2 regions of the Beijerinckia indica subsp. indica ATCC 9039 genome follow, and region 1 is predicted to be linked to the other one. Evidence: predicted binding sites of a transcription regulator. Region 1 holds the regulator's gene; the other holds the start of a gene.

Region 1 (7,420 bases):
CGAAACCATGGCGGTCACTTTCGTCATCGGCAACGCGCATCGGATCTCCGGCTCGCTGCTCGCGCCAGCGACCACGATTTCGGCGTCAATCGCCAATGAATTCACCGAAGCCGTCGGCGATCTCTATACGTCGGCCTTGATCAGCCTCGGTCTGATCCTGTTCGTCATTACCTTCTTTGTTCTGGCTCTGGCCCGTCTGCTCCTGATGCGAGCCGAGGGCAAGTAAGCTCCTTTTGTCGTGCACGATAATCGTTTCAGATTCTCATTGTCGGCGAACCACAGGCGGTTCGCCAAAGCCTGGCGGAAGAAAGACACATCATGACGCTCTACGCCGCGCGGCGGCGCCGAAACAATGTCTGGATCGGACTCTGCTATGCCGCGACCGCCTTCGGTCTCTGCAGCCTGTGCCTGATCCTTTTCGCGCTCCTCTTCGAGGGCGCCTCCGGCCTCAGTCTGGAGGTGTTCACACAGATGACACCCTCCCCCGGCAGCGCCGGCGGACTTCTCAATGCCATTGTCGGCAGCCTGATCCTCACCTTTCTCGGCGTCCTGATCGGCACCCCGCTCGGTGTTCTCGCCGGCACCTATATGGCCGAATATGGACGCGGCACGAAATTCACCCTCGTGGTGCGGTTTCTCAATGATATTCTGCTCAGCGCACCGTCCATCGTCATCGGCCTGTTCATCTATCAGGTCGTGGTCGCGCCCATGGGTCATTTTTCCGGCTTCGCCGGCGTCCTGGCGCTCGCCCTTCTGGTTATCCCGATCGTGACGCGGACCACCGAAGACATGCTGCTTTTGGTGCCGCGCCCGCTCACGGAAGCCGCGACCGCGCTCGGCATGCCACGGTCCTATGTCATCACGAAGGTCACCTATCGTGCAGCGCGCGCCGGCTTGCTCACCGGCGTACTGCTGGCCACCGCGCGCATCAGCGGCGAGACCGCACCACTCCTGTTCACGGCCCTCAACAATCAATTCTTCAGCACCAATCTGAATGGCCCCGTGGCGAGCCTGCCCGCCATCATTTTCCAATTCGCGCTGAGCCCCTACAAGGATTGGCAGCGGCTCGCCTGGTCGGGCGCCCTGCTGATTACCTTTTCCGTCTTGGCCCTTTCCATTTTCGCCCGTGTCCTCGGCACGAGAAAGACCGCCAAATGATGTCGACGCACCCCACACCGCCGCAGAAACTGGCGATCCGCAATCTGAATTTTTTCTACGGCGATACGCTCGCCCTGAAAAACATCAGCATGCCGCTCTATGCCAACAAGGTTACCGCCTTGATCGGTCCCTCCGGCTGCGGAAAATCGACCCTCCTGCGTGTCTTGAACCGCATGTATGATCTCTATCCCCGGCAAAGGGCCGAGGGCGAGGTCCTGCTCGATGGCGAAAACATCCTGACCGCCGATCAGGATCTCAATCTCCTGCGCTCGCGCGTCGGCATGGTCTTTCAAAAGCCGACGCCCTTTCCCATGTCCATCTATGAGAATATTGCCTTCGGCATAAGGCTTTATGAAAAGCTGCCGAAGAGCGAACTCGATGACCGTGTGGAAGCCGCCCTGAAAGGCGGGGCGCTCTGGAATGAGGTCAAGGACAAGCTGCATTCAAGCGGTCTCGCTCTGTCGGGAGGCCAGCAGCAGCGGCTGTGCATCGCGCGCACCATCGCCATTCATCCAGAAGTCATCTTATTCGACGAACCTTGTTCGGCGCTCGATCCTATCTCGACCGCCAAGATCGAGGAACTGATCGACGAATTGAAGTCCAGCTATACGATCATCATCGTCACCCATAATATGCAGCAGGCCGCCCGCGTCTCCGAATATACGGCCTTCATGTATCTCGGCGATCTGATCGAATTCGATGTGACCTCGCGCCTGTTCACCACGCCGGACCGGCAGGAGACACAGAATTACATCACCGGCCGTTTTGGCTGAATTTTTCCGCGCCGTTTTCGGCGCCGCCAGCCCGTTCACGGCGAGGCACACCATTCGAGGAAGAGCCCTATGTCCGAATCCACGATCACCAGCCATACCGTTCGGGCCTACGACACGGAGCTCGAGATTCTCGGCCGCAAAATCGCCGAAATGGGCGGCATAGCGGAAAAAATGCTGGCGGACGCCATGGACGCCTTGACCGATCTCGATCGGGATCTCGCCATCAGAACGGTCGAAAATGATCCGCGCCTCGACCTGCTCCAGCGCGATATCGAGGAACAGGCCATCCTGACCATCGCCAAACGGCAACCGCTGGCGGTGGATCTCAGGGAAATCATTGCCACGATCAGGATCTCCGGCGATCTCGAACGGGTCGGTGATCTCGCCAAAAACATCGCCAAGCGCGCCATCAAACTGTCCACGGAAATGCGGATTCCGCGCGCCCTCATCGGCCTCAAGAGCATGCATGAGACCGCCTCCCTCCTTCTGAAGGACGTCCTCGACGCCTATGCCCTGCGCGATGCCGAACGGGCGCGCGCGGTCTGGACCCGCGATGCCGAACTCGACGCGCTCGAGGATTCGGTGTTTCGCGACCTCCTCACCTTCATGATGGAAGATCCCCGCAATATTTCCTTCTGCACGCATCTCCTGTTCTGTTCGAAGAATATCGAGCGGATCGGCGATCATTCCACCAATATCGCCGAAACAGTGGTCTATCTCGTTACCGGAGAAACATTGCCGACCGAACGTCCCAAGGGTCGGCCCGATCTTTCCGACTTCTCGACAACGGTGTCCGCATGAACCAGACAGCAGAGGTTTCCAGCAAGAGCAGCAATTCCGCGCGCAACAAAACATCGACCGCGACGACGCGCATTCTCCTCGTCGAGGACGAGGCCGCTTTGAGCACACTGCTCACCTATAATCTCGAGGCCGAGGGCTTCGAGGTCGAGAGCCTTGAGTGCGGCGACGAGGCCGAGGCCCGTCTCGATGAAAGCCTGCCTGATCTCGTCCTTCTCGACTGGATGCTGCCCGGTGTCTCCGGCCTTGAAATCTGCCGCCGCATCCGTGCGCGCGAGAAGACACGGGCGCTGCCGATCATCATGCTGACGGCGCGCGGCGAGGAAAGCGAAAAGATCCGGGGGCTCGCGACGGGCGCCGATGATTATATCGTCAAGCCTTTCTCGGTGCCCGAATTGATGGCGCGTGTCCGCGCCCTGTTGCGCCGCTCGCGACCAGACCGTATCACCGGCCTGCTCACCGCCGGTGATCTCTCACTCGATCGGGAGAATTGGCGTGTCCATCGCGGCGAGCGGCATGTCCATCTCGGACCGACCGAATTCCGCCTGCTCGATCATCTGATGGGCCGGCCAGGCCGCGTCTTTTCCCGCGCGCAATTGCTGGACGGCGTCTGGGGCGAGGCGGCGGAGATCGACGAGCGCACCGTCGATGTCCATGTCGGGCGCCTGCGCAAGGCCTTGTCGATCGGCGAGGAACAGGACCCCATCCGCACGGTGCGCGGCGCCGGCTATTCCTTCGACGAGCATTTCGGCAAATAATTTTGAAAAAAGCGTGTTTTCCCGATTCACCCAATCGGGAAAACACGCCTCTTTACGCGAAGCTCGTTTTACCAAAGGTCATTCATTATGACCGTTGGTATTACCAATGAATGAGCGTAAGGATGATCTCCAACGCGATCAGAGCCACGACGGCGATTTCCATCGCATCGGCCCTGCCGCCGGAGGCATCATCGTAGAGCGCCATGTAAGTATCGCGGATGATCGCCAGTTTCTGATCGACCGCATTGCCGACCGCATTGACCTGGAAGAGGGTGAGCGAGGCGGCATAGATGCGGGCAAGATAGACATCCTCGGTCACGGTCAGAACATTGTCGACATGTTCCTTCACTTCCGTGACTTCCGCGAACAATGTATACAAACGCCGCGCGAGGCCGGCCAATCTTCTGGATGACCAAAGGCCGCTCGACCGATGCGTGGTCTCGACGAGATCATACATGCGCGGCAATTCATCGGTGAGCAATTTGTTGAAATAGCTGATTTCCAGCAATTGGGCATTAGCCACCTCGACGACATCGAGCACATCCGAATCGCCGCGCGGATCGACGACCAAAGCGCGGTCCCAGGTGAGCACGGCGAGATCATCGAGATAATAAGAGAAATGATTGCGCAGAAGATCCTGGCGCGCGCGCTCCGAAAGCGGCAGAGTTTCGCCGGACAGCAGCGGCACCAGATCGATCTCGTTCAAGATCTGTTGGCCAGTCAAGGGCCGGTCGAACGAGCGCACGAAGCCGACGATATAATCTTCTTCCAGCGGCGAATCGATCGGCTTGTCGAGAGCACCATCGAGTGGGCCGCGCAAAGCCTTCACCATGTCACGCCAAAGGAGGCTGCCCGATGTCGGCCCCACCGTCGCGTTAATGGCGTTGAGCAGCGCGGAATAGGCGTGCCAGCCAAGATGGCTGACCGAAAAACGCATGGTGAGGGTGACGATGCCGATATCATAAAGGCGCGCCGTCACTTGCGCTTCGACATTGCGTGCCGCCTGATCCTCAGTCCGCAGTTTCAGGGGCAAGGGATCAAGCGTCAGAACGACTGGAGGCACGTTATAGGCCACGGCTTTTGCCGGCGTTGCCTGCAATTTGCGCCGAGCGCCGAGGGAGCCTGTATGCTCCAGCCAATGTTTTTCGGCTAGATCGAGATTGATACTGTCGGCGAGTTCGAACAGGCGATAGACGATAATATCGCCCGATGTGACGACGACTTCACCTTGAGGCTGCATAATGGCTCCGCGTCGATCGATAATCTATCAAATGGCTTTTTCCCATCGCACTCATCCCCAAAGATCGGGCGCGGGCGGATAAGCAAGGGAGCCCTCATAGGTGAGCCCATGGGGACGATCCTTCGCAAGCAGCAGGGGGCCATCGAGATCGACGAACCGGGCTTGTGACGCAAGCAGCATGGCGGGGGCCATGGCCAGCGAACTCGCCACCATGCATCCAAGCATGATATCGAGTTTCAACCCGCGCGCCGCCTCGACGAGACACAGGGCCTCCGTCAGACCACCGGTTTTATCCAGTTTGACATTGATCATATCATAGCGGGCCGCAAGGTCCTCGAGTCCATCGCGATCATGAGCGCTTTCATCCGCACAAATGGACACGGGCCTTGAAATTTTTGCAAGCATCGCATCCTGGCCGGCTGGCAAGGGCTGTTCGATCAGTTTGACACCAGCCGCCGCGCAAGCCTCGAAATAGGGGCCAAGCATTGTCTCGGTCCAAGCCTCGTTGGCATCGACGATCAGGGTCGCCTCGGGCGCCGCCGCGCGCACGGCGGCAATGCGGGCAAGATCCCCTTCCCCTGCGAGCTTGAGTTTCAGCAAGGGTCGATGGCTGGCCTTGGCCGCGGCTTCCGCCATGGTTTCAGGCGTGCCGACCGAGATCGTATAAGCCGTGACGGCGGGCACGGGCTCCGAAAGGCCCGCGCGACGATAGACGGGCACACCGGTTTCCTTGGCTTCCAGATCCCACAAAGCGCAATCGAGCGCATTACGGGCGGCCCCTGGCGGCAGAAGCTCCTGCAAAACCTCACGCCCAGCGCCGGCTTCAATCGCGGGGCGGATCATCTCGATTTGAGCGAGGACGCTCGCTGGGCTTTCGCCGTAGCGCGCATAGGGCACACATTCTCCCCGTCCCCTGGCATGTCCAGAGTCAAGCGTGGCGACAACGACCTCCGCCACGCTTTTCGCCCCACGCGAGATGACGAAACGACTGGCCAGGGGGAAAGATTCGATCGCCAGGGTTAGGCGCGGCATGGTGGGACGTCTCTTGAAAGGCTCGTGGGAAAGGAAGGAGAAAAAACGGTCAGCGCCGGCGGCTGCGTTTGATGTTTTTCTTGGCTAAAGCCTCTTCCGCTTTGGGGTCGAAGCTGCGCTTCGCAGATCCCTTGGCGGACCCATTCCGGCCTTTCGAGCGTGGCGCAAGAGCGCCGCCGTCGATGAGTTCGAAACGCAGCGCGCCTGCCAGCGGCGCTGCCTCGACGAGCCGGACGGTGACGAGATCACCCAGCCGATGCATGAGGCCGGTGCGCGACCCGATCAAGGCGTGCCTTGCTTCATCATGCCGGAAATAATCCTGAGCAAGGCTCGATATGGGCACGAAACCATCGGCCCCTGAGTCCATGAGGCGGATGAACAGGCCGGATTTGGTGACGCCGGAAATGCGGCCCTCGAATTGCGCGCCGACTTGATCAGCGAGGTGAATGGCGATCAGCCGTTCCACGGTCTCGCGCTCGGCGGCCATGGCACGGCGTTCAGCCGCTGAAATCTTGGCCGCGATTTCGGCAAGAACATGCGGATCCGTATTCGGCAAGCCATCGGAGCCGAATTTCAGGGCGCTGATCAGGGCGCGATGCACGATGAGATCGGCATAGCGGCGAATCGGCGAGGTGAAATGCGCGTAACGGCGCAGATTGAGACCGAAATGCCCGTAATTTTCAGTAACATATTCCGCCTGGGCCTGCGTGCGCAACACGATCTCGTTGACGAGATGTTCGTGCTCGGTTTCGCGCACCTGCGCCAGAATACCATTGAATTGCGCCGGCCGCAGCACCTGGCCCTTGGCGAGCTTGATATCGATCGTATGCAGAAATTCGGCGAGCGCGTTGAGCTTTTCGATCGTCGGCTCGTCATGTGTGCGATAGATCAAAGGCTGATGATGCGCCTCCAGCGTTTCCGCCGCGCATACATTGGCGAGGATCATGAATTCCTCGATCAATTTATGCGCATCGAGCCGGGCGGGGGTAAAAATCCGTTCGACGCGACCAGCCTCATCGAGTTTGATCTTGCGTTCCGGCAGATCGAGATCGAGTGGCCCTCGCTTGGCGCGTGCCTTTTTCAAACATTCATGCGCCGCATACAGAGGCCGCAAGACCGTTTCGAGCAAAGGCTCTGTCACATCATCAGGCGCGCCATCGATCGCGGCCTGCGCCTGCGCATAAGACAATTTCGCCGCCGAGCGCATTATTACGCGATGAAAGGTGTGGCTAAGCTTGTGCCCATCGGCGGCGATGACCATGCGCACGGCGAGCGCTGGCCGATCCTCGCCGGGACGCAACGAACACAGATCGTTGGAAATCCGCTCGGGCAACATGGGAACGACGCGATCGGGAAAATAGACCGAATTGCCGCGCTCCTGCGCTTCCTTGTCAAGCGCCCCGCCAAGGCGGACATAAGCGGCGACATCGGCGATGGCGACACTCAAAATCGTGCCGCCCACATTGGCGGGATCAGGATCATAGTCAGCATAAACGGCGTCGTCATGATCCTTGGCATCTGGAGGATCGATGGTCACCAACGGCAGTTCGCGCCAATCCTCGCGCCCTGCAAGGCCAACATTCTTTTTGCTTTCGGCTTCCGCCAGCACTTCGGACGGGAAAATATGCGGCAGGCCATGCGCGTGAATAGCGATCAGGCTC
Region 2 (7,420 bases), 1.4 Mb from region 1:
AACCTAACGTCAAGCTAGAACGTCCAAGATCGCGAAAATCCTCCGGATTTTCGCGATCTTTTCATGTGCGACGGCGGCCATGACGAGAGGGATGCGGCGCTGGACTGGCACATCCACTGCTGCCATCCCGAGAAATCCCCGGATTTAGATCAAATACGTGCCAAATTTGAACATTGGCCGGCGGGCCAAGCTCATTTTGGTTCAGGAGGCCATGATGAGACATGCTGCGAGTCAGCATTTATATTCTTATTGGAATCAATTACGGCGCGATCGTCCGGCGCCGGAACGTTCCGAGATCGATCCCGCGGAAATCCGCTCTATTCTCGCCTATACATTCATATTGGAAATGGATGCGCAGGCAGCTTTTCCCTTTCGCCTTTCCGGCGCCAGGATCAACGCTCTCTTCGATAGGGAACTGAAGGGACGATCCTTCATCGGCCTCTGGCGCGACAAGGAAGCCGCCAGCATGGCAACCTTATTGCCCAGGATCGTCGATCATGCCTGTCCGATTGTCGCGAGGATCAATGCCGCGCCACAAGGTTATGCGGAGAGCGCGTTCGAGCTTCTGCTGCTGCCGCTCTGGCATGAGGATATGACGCGATCGCGTATTCTTGGATGCCTCGCCGGTTTTGACCACCCCGCCTGGCTCGGCCTTCTGCCGGTCGAACGTCTCGTCTTGCGCGGGCTGCGGCAGGTTCAGGAAAAAACCGCGCAGAATCAGGAAATAGAAAGCCAACACGAAGCAGAGCAAGCACGCGCCAAGCCGTTACAAAAAGCGAGCGTCTTCTCTCTCGGTGGCCATCTCGTCCGCCAATACGGCCATTTGCGGGTCTATCCCGGCGGCCGCCAGGATGCCTTGGCCTAGAAACACGATGCGATGTTTTCGCCTCTACTTGGTATCAATCGCCCTCACGGGCTGGAGAGAGGCGTGGGCGGCGGCGGGGCCGTGGAACCGGCGCCCAATGAGCGTTGCACCATGATGGTGTCAGCCCAGTGGCCGTATCGATAGGCGACACTTGGGAGGACGCCGACTCGTGAAAAACCGAACGTCTCATGAAGTCCAAGCGAGGCTGCATTATCGGCATCAATATAGCCGATCATTTGCCGGAACCCGGCTGCCGCACAGGCGTCAATCAACCCCTGCATGAGCAGCCGCCCTATGCCTTGGCCGAGATGTTCATGGTGAACATAAATCGAATGCTTGACCGTATAACGATAGGCCGGCCGCTTGCGGAACAGCACGACATAAGCATAGCCAATGACCTCGCCGCCCAGCATTGCTACCAGATGCGGGAAACGACGGTTGCGCAGGTTCTTGCGCCGATCGCGGAGATCGTCAGGTTGGGGCGTGCCGCTGTCGTCGACTCCTTCTTCGATGCCGCGCCGGATGTGCCGGCGGTAGATCTCCAGCATGGCCTCGACATCTTTGTCCTGTGATGGCCGGATGACGACAGCTTGTTCATTCTCCATCTATGACTCGGCCCGCGCATTCTTAATTTTATAGATAAATGATCCTGACACTTGCGAACCAAGTGTCAGGTTTATCCACTCTCATACCAAAGGTCGTGAATAACGACCTTTGGTTCCTTTCTTGAATTTTCGCTTTTTCAAAGCGAGAGCGAAAATTCAAGAGCGGTCCAACGGTCATTGATTATGACCGTTGGTATCACACCAAGTCTCATGAAGCATGCGTCTTGGAACATGCTCTCCTATTCGGAGACCACGTAAGTGTAAAGCCGGACGCGGCCGCCAGCATCCACCTCGCGATAAACGCCTTGAATCTCCACCTCGAAGCCGGGGAAGGCATTGAAGCTCGCCTCGAACATTTTGAGATAGTCGATCATCGGCTGCGCGCGCTCAGTGATACGCTCACCCGGCACGATCGTCGCGATCCCAGGCGGATAGACCACGAACGGTGTTGTGGCGATCCGGCCAAAGATGGCATCGATGGGGAGGTAATCGACGTCATTGCGTACGAGACAACGCGCCGCATCATGTGGAGACAAGGCGATCTCCGGCAGATGGTCAGGCGAAAACTGCTTCGCCTGCAAAGCGCTGACATCCGCGTCGCGGAAGAAACGATGCATGTCCGCGCAGAGATCGCGCAGGCGCTCCCCGGCATAACGTGCCGGCCTTCTCCGGTAGAATTCGGGAATGGCTTCTTCCAGCAGCACATTATCATCATGCAGTTTCTTGAAAGCGACGAGCCCGCTAACCAGCGTGCCGGCCTTGCTGGCCTCCACTCCAGGCGTCAGCAGGAAGAGCAGCGAGTTGAGGTCATTCTTTTCCGCGACAATGCGATTCTCGCGCAAATATTGGGCGACAACCGGGGCTGGGATGCCATGTTCGGCATAATTGCCAGTGGCGCGGTCGAAGCCAGGCGTCAGCAGCGTCAGCTTGTTGGGGTCGGTCATGGCAAAGCCCGGCGCCATGTCGGCGAAGCCGTGCCAGGCGGCACTCGGCGCGAGTTGCCAATAAAGAGGGTCGGTGGCGAGCTGGTCTGTCCCGATCGCCTCCCAGGCGACATCATGCACCGCGCCCTCGCGGGACACATCGGGGATCATGATACGGTCGGGCACGAAAGACTCGAAGAACCAGCGCCGCTCGGGACGTATTTCTTTCTCCTCGAACTCACGCTTTATGGCGCGAATCTTCTTGCGGAGCTCAATACCCAGCCTGATCGTATCGTCCCATAGCACCTCACCCGAACGCCCCTTCATCATCTGCGCGCCGACATCCAGCGATGCGAACAGCGGATAGAAAGGCGAGGTCGACGCATATTGCATGAAGCTCTCGTTGAAGCGGCGATGCTCGATACGGCGCTTTTGCCCCTTGATGTGACGATCCTTGATATGGATCTGCGAGGCCTGCGAGAAGCTGGCCAATTGCTTATGGGTCGACTGGGTGGCGATGATACCGGGGGCGTCAGGACCAAGGTCTGAAAGCCCCATGGCAAAACGCCCTGCATAGAGCGGATGAAACTTCATGAAGCCAGCCCAGGCCTCATCGAACAGGATGTAATCGCAAAGATGTCCGATGCGCTGGAGGATCATCTCGGCGCTGTGGATCGTGCCATCATAAGTGCATTGTTCGACCACGGCGACGCGGAACGGGCGCGGCCGGCGCCAAGCCTCGGCATCCTTGACCAGCGGATGAGTACGGATACGCTCGCGCAGTGCTTTCTCATCGAAAGCATCCCAGCGCATTGGGCCGATCAAGCCGAAGGCATTACGCACCGTCGGAAGATAGACCGGAATGCCGCCGCTGATCATCAAGGCGCCATGATGGGCGGCCTTGTGATTGTTACGGTCGAACAACACCAGATCGCCGTCGGTCACGAGCGCGGACAGCGCCACCTTATTGGAGGTCGAGGTGCCGTTGAGGACGAAATAAGTCTTCTCCGCGCCAAAAATCCGGGCGGCTTCCTTTTGGGCCTGCAAAGCCGGCCCTTCGTGGGTCAAGAGGTCGCCAAGATCGAGCACTGAATTGTCGAGGTCGTCGCGGAACACCGCCTCTCCGAGATGCTCCATGAAGACCCGGCCAATCGGGCTACGGCCATAGAACACGCCCCCATTGTGGCCCGGACAGGTCCATAGCTGATTGCCTTCTTGGGCATAATCGACGAGTGCGCCGAAGAATGGCGTCTTCAACGTCTCGGCATATTGCTTGAGACGGCTGATGAGATTCTTGGCGATGAAGGCAGGTGTCTCTTCCGAGAGAAAGACATAGCCATCGATGAAGTCGAGCACTTCGACGGGCAGATCCTCGAACCGCTTGCGGCGGATCAAGAGGATGATCGGAAAGTCGAGGCCACGGCGGCGCATGAGATTGATCAGCGCGGCCGTCTTGCCCTCGAGGCCCTTCTTGCCCCAGTCAACCACCATGCATCCGATGGCGGCGTCGGTCTGCACCGCAATCTCGGCGTCTTCGAGCTTGCGGGCCTTGACGACTTCGAAACCGGAGCGCTCGATCTCGTCGACGATCTGATTGAATCGGACGCCTTCGAGATCGTCCGCATCAAAGGCCGGTATCGCGAACAGGAACGTGAATCGTCTGAAATAGTCCATGCATCCCTCGGTCATATCCGAGGGGAGATGTCGGCTCATTCCATGACAGAGCGGTGACTATCGAAGGCGATGGCGCATCGGGCGGACCAATGCACCGGAGCGACGTGCAGGCGCGAGGCATCAAAGTGAGCCCAAAAGCGGTGCTCCCTTTTGGGTTTGATGCCCTCGATCTTCAGAAATCGTCGAGATCGATATCGAGGATCGCCATCTGAAAGGTGAAGCTCTTGCCTTTGGCGTCGTCGGCGGAGATCACACCGAGAAAATCGTCACCCGAATTCAGTTCGACGGAATCATTTTTTTTCGGGCGCGGAATGATTTTAAGCCGATCGTTCTCAAACAAGCGGCGCAGATAATCCTGCAGGACCGGGCGCTCGACTGGCACTTTCATCGCAAAGGCGAAGGAACGGTCGCCATCCTCGTCGTCGACCATGATTTCGCCGATCTGCCGCTCGCCAAGCAGGACATCCGCATCATCGGGATTTTTACGCGCCTGCGTGACTTTGATGCCCTGATTGCCGAAACTCTGGCGCAGGAAGCCTTGCAATTTTTGCAGCTCTGATTTTTCCAAGATGCTCTCCGAAACGCGGAACCTCGGCGCCGCCGCCAAGCTGCTCCGCCGCGATCAACCTTTCCAGCTTTATGAAAAGACATCGGACAGAGCCAGGGTCGTCTTCCCGCGCGTCCGATGATCGTTTTCGTGTTTAACCGCGGAATGTGGAGAGGGAAAGTCGGGCGATCGTTTCAGAGTCGAAGAAACTGACAGAAATCGATGTCAGTCCTGACCGCTCGTTGCCGCCAGAATCTGATCCATGAAACGAGAGGGCTCGGCGCAGCCGGCTTCGCCAACGATCTGCGCCGGGACGCCCGCCACGGTCTTGTGATCGGGCACCGGGCGCAGGACCACCGACCCTGCTGCGATTCGAGAGCAGCGGCCGATTTCGATATTGCCGAGGATCTTGGCCCCCGCGCCAATCAGCACGCCAGGACGGATTTTGGGATGCCGATCGCCGCTTTCCTTGCCCGTTCCGCCCAAGGTCACATCCTGCAGCATGGAGACATCGTCATCGATAACGGTCGTCGAGCCGACAACGAGACCCGTCGCATGATCAAGAAAGATGCCCTTGCCGATTTTTGCGGCGGGATGAATATCGGTTTGAAAGACTTCCGAAGAACGGCTTTGCAAATAAAGGGCGAAATCCGTGTGGCCAGCCTCCCAAAGGGCGTGAGCGAGCCGATAGATTTGAATCGCGTGGAAGCCCTTGAAGAACAGAACCGGCTCGATGATCCGCGTGCAGGCGGGATCGCGATCGATCACGGCAGCAATGTCTGCCCGAAACGCTTGGCCGATCGCCGGCTGCTGGTCCAGAATGTCGAGATAGGTCGTGCGAATGAGATCGCCCGGCACGTCCGGATGGCCAAGACGAGACGCCAGCCGATGGACGATGATCGCCTCGAGACTGTCCTGATTCAGAATGGTCGAAAAGACGAAACCCGCCAGTTCAGGTTCTCGCCGTACGGTTTCCTCCGCCTCGATCCGCAGCTTGGCATAGATTGGATCGGCCTTGGGGAGGCCCATCGCTTTGGCTGTGGCTTGCAAGGCATGGGTCACTTTAACCATCTCCTCGAGCATCAAAATCGAAAGGTATTTTTCCTTTCGAAGGCATTCGATGCATTTTCAAAACGCCGGACACGACATCAGCTTTCCAGCGAAAGTCATTCGCGCCCGCCTCTTCAACCATTCCTTGCCGCAAAACACGCGCGGCTCGGGACATTTGCTCTACTTCAGCCATCATGACAGGCGCGAGGCCCTCCCTATCTGTCCAGTGTTGCGACCGGACAGACGGAGTGCCGCGATTTGAAACAGTTCCGGCCCAAACCGGCTCCCGCCTGCATACGCTCGTTACGGCCTGTTTAGCAAGAATTCGACCACTCCCTTTTTATAAACGGGATCTCCCACTGCCCTATTATGGTCGCGGCCGGGAATGGGCAGAACGTGGGCTGCCGGCAGCAAAGCGGCAAGCTTGTGAGGATCCCCCGCGACATCATCGGTAGTCCCAACAGCGACCAAGGCGGGTTGGCGGATCTCGCCAAGCTGTGCCTCGGTCATGGTCTGGCGGGCCCCCCGGATGCAGGCGGCAAGGGCCTTGAGATCGCTTTTCGTTGCTTCCGCGAAGCTGCGAAACATGCGTTGCATTGGATCGGTCAGTGTGTCTAAAGAGGGGGCCTCCATCGCTTCGGCTATGCCGAGCGGCAAACCGGCGCCATCCACGAGATGATAGCCGAGCCCAGCCAGAATCGCCGAGCGGACCCGCTCTGGATGCGACCAGGCCAAATAAGCCGTGATCCGCGCACCCATCGAATAGCCCATGACATCGACCTGCTGCAGCCCGAGATGATCGAGCAGGGCTATGGCATCGCCGCACATCTCCTTGATATGATAAGCGGCAGGATCATAAAACTTTTCGCTGCGGCCATGGCCGCGATTGTCGAAGGCGATGACCCGGCGCCCGGCTTCCGTCAGGGTTTTGACCCATTGCGGAAACACCCAATTGATCGCATGGGTCGAAGCAAAACCATGAATAAGGAGGATGGGTTCGCCGCGATCGGCTACCACCGGCGCTTCGTCGATAAAGGCGATGCGCACCCCGCGCGCCGAAAACTCCTGCATGGTCTGCTCCTTCCTGCCGCCTCATTCGCCGTGGTAACCATGACTTGCGATCTTGGGCGCGACAGATCAAGCGAATTGATCATCAGATCTTGGCCTCAGACGTTCGACCCCTATCAAATCCTGGCCCGATCGCATAAAGGTGACCGGCAACCATTTGCTTTTCGCGGGGCTACTCGCTTTCATTCCCACAGTCCCGTTCGCGCATTCTGGAGTTGGTCCTGATGGCTTCGCACAGCACTCCGCATTTTCATAACCAACCGGGTGTCGAAACCGTGCGTGTCGGCGCCAAGGAATTCATGTGCGTCGGCGCCTTGCCGCCTTGTGACCATCCCCATATTTTCATCGATATGGGTGACGACAACGAAGCGATCTGCCCCTATTGCTCGACACATTATGTTTATGACGCCAGCCTGCATGGGGGATGCGAGCCGCCGGAATGCCGTTTCGAGCCCGCTCTCGAAACCACCAATGCCACGGCCTGATGGTTTTCTGATCCCGCCCGAAATGTTCGCACCCTAGACAATTGCATGCGCCAGTCCCATGCGCTCATTGCCGGCGCCGGCATCGGTGGCCTGACGGCTGCTCTCTGTCTTGCGCGGCAGGGTTGGCGCATCAGTCTGTTCGAACAGGCGCCCGTCCTCGAAGAGGTGGGGGCCGGGCTGCAACTCTCTCCCAATGCCAGCGC

The links. The regulator PhoB, encoded in region 1, activates phosphate uptake and scavenging genes when phosphate is short. The targets are predictions, from matches to a motif close to TGTCATNNANCTGTCAT.
Region 2: a site for PhoB is predicted at 4,110-4,126, ahead of BIND_RS04725 (Orn/Lys/Arg family decarboxylase). Genes of this name have one in related genera too.

Annotation. Positions count from the first base shown of each region.
Region 1 covers NC_010581.1:3,869,491-3,876,910, forward strand. Annotated here, with positions in the region: gene pstC (phosphate ABC transporter permease subunit PstC) at 1-226, shown strand, start outside; gene pstA (phosphate ABC transporter permease PstA) at 319-1,158, shown strand; gene pstB (phosphate ABC transporter ATP-binding protein PstB) at 1,155-1,931, shown strand; gene phoU (phosphate signaling complex protein PhoU) at 2,001-2,732, shown strand; gene phoB (phosphate regulon transcriptional regulator PhoB) at 2,729-3,487, shown strand; gene BIND_RS17325 (RMD1 family protein) at 3,588-4,727, opposite strand; gene dgcA (N-acetyl-D-Glu racemase DgcA) at 4,779-5,759, opposite strand; gene rnr (ribonuclease R) at 5,809-7,420, opposite strand, start outside.
Region 2 covers NC_010581.1:1,055,562-1,062,981, reverse strand. Annotated here, with positions in the region: gene BIND_RS04735 (PAS domain-containing protein) at 212-865, shown strand; gene BIND_RS04730 (GNAT family N-acetyltransferase) at 910-1,470, opposite strand; gene BIND_RS04725 (Orn/Lys/Arg family decarboxylase) at 1,710-4,067, opposite strand; gene BIND_RS04720 (DUF3126 family protein) at 4,240-4,635, opposite strand; gene cysE (serine O-acetyltransferase) at 4,840-5,685, opposite strand; gene BIND_RS21220 (hypothetical protein) at 5,678-5,860, opposite strand; gene BIND_RS04710 (alpha/beta fold hydrolase) at 5,968-6,735, opposite strand; gene BIND_RS04705 (zinc-finger domain-containing protein) at 6,957-7,217, shown strand; gene BIND_RS04700 (FAD-dependent monooxygenase) at 7,263-7,420, shown strand, end outside.